Regions from separate parts of the Arthrobacter sp. SlRoot2-15 genome, predicted to be linked through region 2. Evidence: predicted binding sites of a transcription regulator. Region 2 holds the regulator's gene; each other region holds the start of a gene.

What was found. The regulator LexA, encoded in region 2, represses DNA repair genes until DNA is damaged. The targets are predictions, from matches to a motif close to TCGAACANNTGTTCGA.
Region 1: the regulator LexA is predicted to act here: its motif matches at 1,024-1,039, upstream of AC6I9V_RS16195 (DUF6504 family protein).
Region 3: the regulator LexA is predicted to act here: its motif matches at 966-981, upstream of ruvA (Holliday junction branch migration protein RuvA).

Annotation. Positions count from the first base shown of each region.
Region 1 covers NZ_AP046058.1:3,478,864-3,481,120, forward strand. Annotated here, with positions in the region: gene AC6I9V_RS16180 (VOC family protein) at 1-197, opposite strand, end outside; gene AC6I9V_RS16185 (chorismate mutase) at 212-538, shown strand; gene AC6I9V_RS16190 (hypothetical protein) at 556-942, opposite strand; gene AC6I9V_RS16195 (DUF6504 family protein) at 1,100-1,429, shown strand; gene AC6I9V_RS16200 (DNA polymerase III subunit alpha) at 1,426-2,257, shown strand, end outside.
Region 2 covers NZ_AP046058.1:533,788-536,044, reverse strand. Annotated here, with positions in the region: gene AC6I9V_RS02480 (ATP-dependent DNA helicase) at 1-656, shown strand, start outside; gene lexA (transcriptional repressor LexA) at 739-1,488, opposite strand; gene AC6I9V_RS02470 (LysM peptidoglycan-binding domain-containing protein) at 1,891-2,257, shown strand, end outside.
Region 3 covers NZ_AP046058.1:3,496,326-3,498,582, reverse strand. Annotated here, with positions in the region: gene ruvB (Holliday junction branch migration DNA helicase RuvB) at 1-240, opposite strand, end outside; gene ruvA (Holliday junction branch migration protein RuvA) at 233-886, opposite strand; gene ruvC (crossover junction endodeoxyribonuclease RuvC) at 1,018-1,605, opposite strand; gene AC6I9V_RS16260 (YebC/PmpR family DNA-binding transcriptional regulator) at 1,602-2,257, opposite strand, start outside.

The DNA of each region.
Region 1 (2,257 bases), 2.9 Mb from region 2:
GGGGCGTCGGTCCCCGCCTCGGCCTGCATCTGCTCGGCGTCCCAGAGCGAGAGGATGAGCCCGTGGTTGGCCTGCAGGAAGACCACCTCTCCGGGCACCTCGCGGTGGACGGGCCAGCCGAGGCCCTCGGCGTAGAAGCGGCGTGAGGCGTCAACGCTGCGGACACCCAATGAGATGAAGTCGACTCGTGGTTGCATCGTTCGATACTGTCATGCACATGTCCACAAATCACGGAGACGACAAAGACGCCCAGGCCGACAAGGAACAGCTCGCCGCCGTGCGGGTGGCTGTCGACGAGGTGGACGAGCAGATCGTCGCACTGATCGGCCGGCGCGAACGGCTGATCCGGATCGCCGGGACGCTCAAGGCCGACAGTGCCGAGGTCCGCGCCCCGGGCCGTGTGGAGCGGGTGCTCGAACACGTCAAGGCCACGGCGGAGCAGAAAGACATTGACGCGGAAATCGTCGAGCAGACCTACCGGGCCATGATCGACGCATTCATCCGGCTCGAGCTGGACGTGTACAAGGCCTCCAGCTAAGGCCTGCCCCCGTCGGTTTAAAGCGACTCTTCGACGGGTACGTTGGCCTGGTAGTCCCGGCCCTCGCAATCGCTGAACGCCGTCATCAGATGGCCCTTGGTCAGGCCCATCACAGTGCTGAGCGGAAAGTTCCCGGTGATGGTGTTGCCGGAGTGCTCCACGCCCTTGAGGTCAAAATTCTCCTCCGTGCCGTCATGGCTGAAGCAGAAAAATGACACAGCCTCGCCGTTCATGAACTCGATTTCCATCCGGCGCTGGTGGGAATGGTCTGGAGTGGCGGCCACGAGCCCGACCACGTAGGCCCCGGAACTCGGAATATTCCCGTCTATATCGAACTTCGCCACCAAGGTTGAATCCTTGGCGGCGATGCTTACGTGCTTCAGGAGTGCGCTGTGGGAGCTCATGGCTCAATCCTGCTACCTGCGCCTGCGTCCGTCCACCCCCGATCTATGTTTTGTCACCACGGCGTCGTAGACTGGAAGTGTTCGAAGATATATTCGAATCCCGGTGTTCTCACCCACGCGTGTTCTGGCCGGGAGTAGGCACTTTCCGGGAGACGTTATGGGCATGTTCAGCGAGTCTGTCGACGTCGCCTGCGCCCCGGACGGCCAGCCCCGGTCCCTCGACTGGGCCGGTCGGCACTACGAGGTATGCGCCGAGCCGGTCCGCTGGTTCGAGCGGCGCCAGTGGTGGGCGGAGGAGCAGCGTGCCCCGCTGGGCGCCGGCCCGGGCCTGGTGGACCACGAAATCTGGCGGGTCCAGGTTACCGATGCCGCCAATCCGGAGCGGCCCCTCACCCTGGACCTGAGCCGGCACGTAGGCAGCGGGCGCTGGCGGCTGCTGCGGATCCTCGATGCCCTGCCCCATCTCCGGAAACCCGAGTCGGCATGAGCTTCACCCACCTGCATGTTTCCACCGCATTCAGCGCCCACTACGGGGTGTCCTGGCCGGATGAACTTGCCGCTGCCGCCGCCGCGGACGGGGCCACGGCGCTCGCCTGCACGGACCGCGACGGGCTCTACGGCACCGTTAAGCACTTGAAGGCCTGCATGGCCACCGGGCTTGACCCGGTGGTCGGGGTGGACCTCGCGGTGTTCGACGACGACGGAGACCTCCGCACCCAGGTCGGGGGACGCGTCGTCGTGCTGGCGCACGGGCAGAACCACGGCGCAGGCTACCGGGCACTGTGCCGGCTGGTCTCCGACGCCCATGCCCGCACCACGGGCAAGGCCGGCGGGGCGGTTCCGGTCGCCGTGACCCGGGCGGAGCTGGCCTCGCGCACCCTGGATCCGCAGACCCTCAAGCCGGTCCTGACCGTCCTGCTCGGCCCTGACTCCGACGTCGGCCGGTCCATGGGCGGGCGGCGCTACCTCCGGCCCCGCACCCTTTTCAAACGCTGGCTGGAAGCCATGCCCGCTGGCACCATCGCCGCAGAGGTGGTCTCGCAGCTCAGCCCGCCCGGCGAACCCCTGAGCACGGCCCACGCCGTGCGGATGCTCAAGCTCGCCGCGGAACACGCCGTCCCCGCCGTGCTGAGCAACGCCGTAAGGTACTGCGCTGAGGACGGCGCCGCGACGGCGGACGTGCTCGACTCCGCCCGCACCCTGAAGTCCCTGCCCGAACTTTCCGCCGCGCCGCAGCTGCAACCCAACGGACAAGGCTGGCTGAAATCCTCCGCCCAGATGCTGCGCCTGGGTAAGGAAATCATGCACTCCGCCG
Region 2 (2,257 bases):
TCGAATACCCCAAGCAGGGCATCCTCTACGTCGCCAAACACCTGCCCAAGCCCGGCCGCGGAACCTCGCCCGAAGCCCTCGACGAGCTCGAAAAGCTGATCCGCGCCTCCGGCGGCGGGGCCCTGTGCCTCTTCTCCTCCCGGCGCGCCGCCGAGGAAGCCGCCGAGGCGATGCGGCCGCGGCTCGGCCTGAGTATCCTCTGCCAGGGCGAATCGACCATGACGGCACTGGTGAAGCAGTTCGCGGACGAGCCGGACACCTGCCTCTTTGGCACCATGTCGCTCTGGCAGGGCGTCGACGTGCCCGGTAACTCCTGCCGCCTTGTGGTGATTGACCGGATCCCGTTCCCGCGGCCCGATGATCCGCTGATGACGGCCCGCTCCCGTGCCGTGGCACAGGCCGGCGGCAACGGTTTTATGACCGTCTCGGCGACCCACGCCGCTATCCGGCTCGCCCAGGGCGCCGGCCGGCTGATCCGCTCGACGTCGGACAAGGGCGTGGTGGCCGTCCTGGATTCCCGGCTGTCCACTGAGCGCTACGGCGGGTTCCTGCGCGCCGCGCTGCCGCCGTTCTGGCCCACCACCGACCCTGCGGTGGCCCTGGCCGCCCTTGCACGCCTGGCCCGGGATGCGCCGGCCCAACAGACCGCCACCTAGGCCGACAGGCAACGCGAAGGCCCCGTCCGGAACGTTCGGACGGGGCCTTCGGCGTCGGCGGCCGGACGTGCCGACGCGGGTGCTAGAGGGAGCGCAGCACGGAGACGACCTTGCCCATGATGACGGCGTGGTCACCCAGGATCGGTTCGTACTGGGTGTTCTGCGGAAGCAGCCAGGTGTGGCCGTCGCGCTGGCGGAACGTCTTGACCGTGGCCTCGTCGTCGAGCAGGGCGGCCACGATGTCGCCGTTAACGGCGTCGTTCTGGCGCCGGACCACCACCCAGTCGCCGTCGCAAATGGCGGCGTCGATCATCGAATCGCCGGCCACCCGGAGCATAAACAGTTCGCCGTGGCCCACCAACTGGCGCGGCAGCGGCATCACGTCCTCCACCACCTGGTCGGCCAGGATCGGGCCGCCCGCGGCGATCCGGCCCACAAAGGGCACCATCGCTGTGTCCGTGGCGCTGGCCAGCTCCGAGACCGCGAGGCCACCGACGGCCCGCAGACCGGTGGACTTCGCAACACCGGACACCTTGGTGGCGCCCTCGTCGAGCGTCAGCGGCAACAGGACTTCCATGGCGCGCGGCCGTTTCGGGTCCCGCCGCAGGTAACCGAGCTTTTCCAGCTGCGAGAGCTGGTGGGTGACGCTGGAGAGGCTGGCGAGCCCGACGGTGTCGCCGATTTCACGCATCGAGGGCGGGTAGCCGTTGTCCGTCACAGACCGCTGGATGGTCTCCAGGATCTTCTTTTGCCGGACGGTGAGGCCCTTCGGCGCCCGGCCGGTCTGGGGGTTCCGCTGGGCGGCCCTCCCGCCGGCGGCTTGTGCTGCCATGTTCGCCTCGCCTTTCCGTTCCGCCCGGCCGCAGTGGCCGCCGTGACCAGCGGGCCTGAAAAATGTCAGACCCTGTTGATCAACTGCTGTTGATCGCCACCCGTGGTTGTCCTGCAATTGGTTGTCCTGCTGGTTCAAAAGTAGGCCAGCCTGCACAGTTTTTCAAACATTTGTTCTAGCGAGTCTCGACAATGTTCGTTCATAAGTGCTAAAACAGGAACTACCAAGTTCGAATATGTGTTCGAAGCAGGGCGTCGGAGGAGCACTCCTGTGTTCGGTTCTGTGTTCGAACATGGTGATCAACGTTTACGTTCCAAGGTTCGCGTTTGATGGTTAGGCCGGTTGGCGGCAGGTACGTGGAGTACGCCGGGCGGCACAGATAAGTCCAGGAGGGCTCAGCTCATGTCAGCAGTAAGCGCTATTTCCGGTTCGCTGGTTTCCGTTCCCGGCCAGGGCCCGTCCGAGGGGTCCGGCTTTGAGGCCTTCGGCCCGAATGGCATCTTCGACGGCCAGGAGTCCGGCCGGAGCCGGCGGACGGTGCCCGCCGGGCAGGCGCCGCTGCGGCTGACCCGCCGCGGCCGCTTCGTCTTCTTTGGCCTGCCGCTGATCCTGCTGGCTGCCCTTCTCCTCTCGCTGGCCGGTTTCCTCAACGCGCCGGCCAAGGCTGCCGACTCCGCGTCGGAGCTGGCGCTCACGCCTACGGTCACCGTCACCGTCCAGCCGGGGGAGTCACTTTGGGCCATCGCCGGCGCCGTGGCACCGGAACGGG
Region 3 (2,257 bases), 3.0 Mb from region 2:
GGCGTTCATCTCGGCCGCGATGATCATGGACAGCGTGGTCTTGCCCAGGCCGGGCGGACCGGACAGCAGCACGTGGTCGGCGCTGCGCCCGCGCATCCGGGAGGCCTCCAGCACCAGCGAGAGCTGCTTGCGGACCCGGTGCTGGCCCACAAAATCGTGCAGGTTCTTGGGGCGGAGGGCGGCCTCGATGGCCCGTTCCTCCGGTTCCTCTCCCCCGGCGACGAGCGACGGCTCAGCCACGGGCGCCTACGCGGTTCCCGGCGCGGGCGCCGTCCTGGCCCAGCCAGCGCAGCGTGGCACGGAGGATTTCCGCGACGTTGCCGGCCTCGGCGAGTTCCGGCGAGTCCGCCAGCGACTTGTCGATGCTGGAGGTCGCGTCTTTCTCGGACCAGCCGAGGCTGGTCATGGCGGCCACCACCTGCGGCTTCCACACGGCTTCGGCGGACCGGGCCGTGACGCCGGCGTCGGCGTGACCCGGGGTGCCGTGCGGCACCAGCTTCCCGGCCAGTTCGAGCACGATCCGGCCGGCGACCTTGGGGCCAATGCCGGGGACCTTGGTGAAGGCCTTGCCGTCGCCGGAGTGCGCGGCCACCCGGATCGCTTCGGGGTCGTGGACGGCCAGCACGGCCAACGCCAGCCGCGGCCCCACGCCGCTGACGCTCAGCAGCACGTCGAAGACCTCGCGCTCGTCGTCGGTGGCGAAGCCGAAGAGGGTGAGCGAGTCCTCCCGGACGATCAGGGAGGTGAACAGTTTGCCCTCGTCCCCGACGCGGAGCCGGCTGAGGGTCTGCGGGGTGGCGTTGACACTCATGCCGGCGCCGTTCAGGTCGATCACCGCCGAGGACAGGCCGACGTGCGCTACGGTTCCGCGGAGAAAACTGATCAAGGCCTGGCTCCTGGTCTTACAGCTGGTTCAGGTCCAGCTGGGTCAAGCCGGCTGGCATGAATCTGCAAGCACCGGCTATCCGAACATATCTACGAATACCCTAGCAAGGGCCCGGACATTTAACGCGCCATTCAGCGTGCACGGCGCGCTTTGGCCTCGGCGTCGGCCCAGGCGCGCTGCGCGGGCGTGAGGGACTGGCTGCCCGGGCCGGTCGTGACTGCGCCGCTACTGGACGTGCCGCTGCCGGACCGCCACGCGTGGGTGATCGCCAGCGCCAGGGCGTCGGCGGCATCGGCCGGCCGCGGCGGGGCGTCTAGCCGGAGGATCTTGGTGACCAGCTTGGTGACGGCCTCCTTGTTGGAGGTCCCGCTGCCAGTCACTGCGGCCTTGACCTCGGAGGGCGTGTGCAGCGCCACCGGGATCCCCCGGCGCGCGGCGGCGGCGATCACCACGCCGGAGGCCTGGGCGACGCCCATCACCGTACTGACGTTGAGCTGGGAGAAAACACGTTCGACGGCGAGGACCTGCGGCTCGTACCGATCCAACCACTCGTCGATGGAGGTGGCGATGACCAGCAGCCGCTGGTCCAGGCTTTCCTCCGGGGAGGTGCCGACGACGCCGAAGGCCACCATGGTGGCGCGGCGGTTCTTCTCGACGTCCACGACGCCGATCCCGCAGCGGGTGAGGCCCGGATCGACACCGAGGACGCGAAGGGTCACTCGGCTTCCAGTGCGGCCTGCACTTCATCGCTGAGGTCGGCGTTGCTGTACACGTTCTGGACGTCGTCGAGTTCTTCGAGGGCATCGACGAGCTTCATGAACTTCTTGGCGGCGTCGAGGTCCAGCGGCACCTGCATGGAGGGCACAAATTCGGCCTCGTCGGTGTCGTAGTCGATCCCGGCTTCCTTGAGCGCGTCCCGGATGGCCTGCAGGTCGGTCGGTTCGGAGTGGATCTCGAAGCTGTCGCCGTTGTCCTTGACTTCTTCGGCGCCGGCGTCGAGCACCGCCATCAGCACGTCGTCCTCGGTCAGGCCGTTCTTCGGCAGCGAGACAACACCCTTGCGGGAGAACAGGTAGCTGACCGAGCCGGGATCGGCGATGGTTCCGCCGTTGCGGGAAATGGCAAGCCGGACCTCGGAGGCGGCACGGTTCTTGTTGTCTGTGAGGCACTCGATCAGCAGCGCCGAGCCCTGCGGGCCGCGGCATTCGTACATGATCTCGGTGTAATCCACGACCTCGCCGGTGAGGCCGGCGCCGCGCTTGATGGCGCGGTCGATGTTGTCAGCGGGAACCGAGGTCTTTTTGGCCTTGGTGACGGCAAGTTCCAGGCTCGGGTTGCCGGCGAGGTCGGGTCCGCCCATGCGCGCGGCAA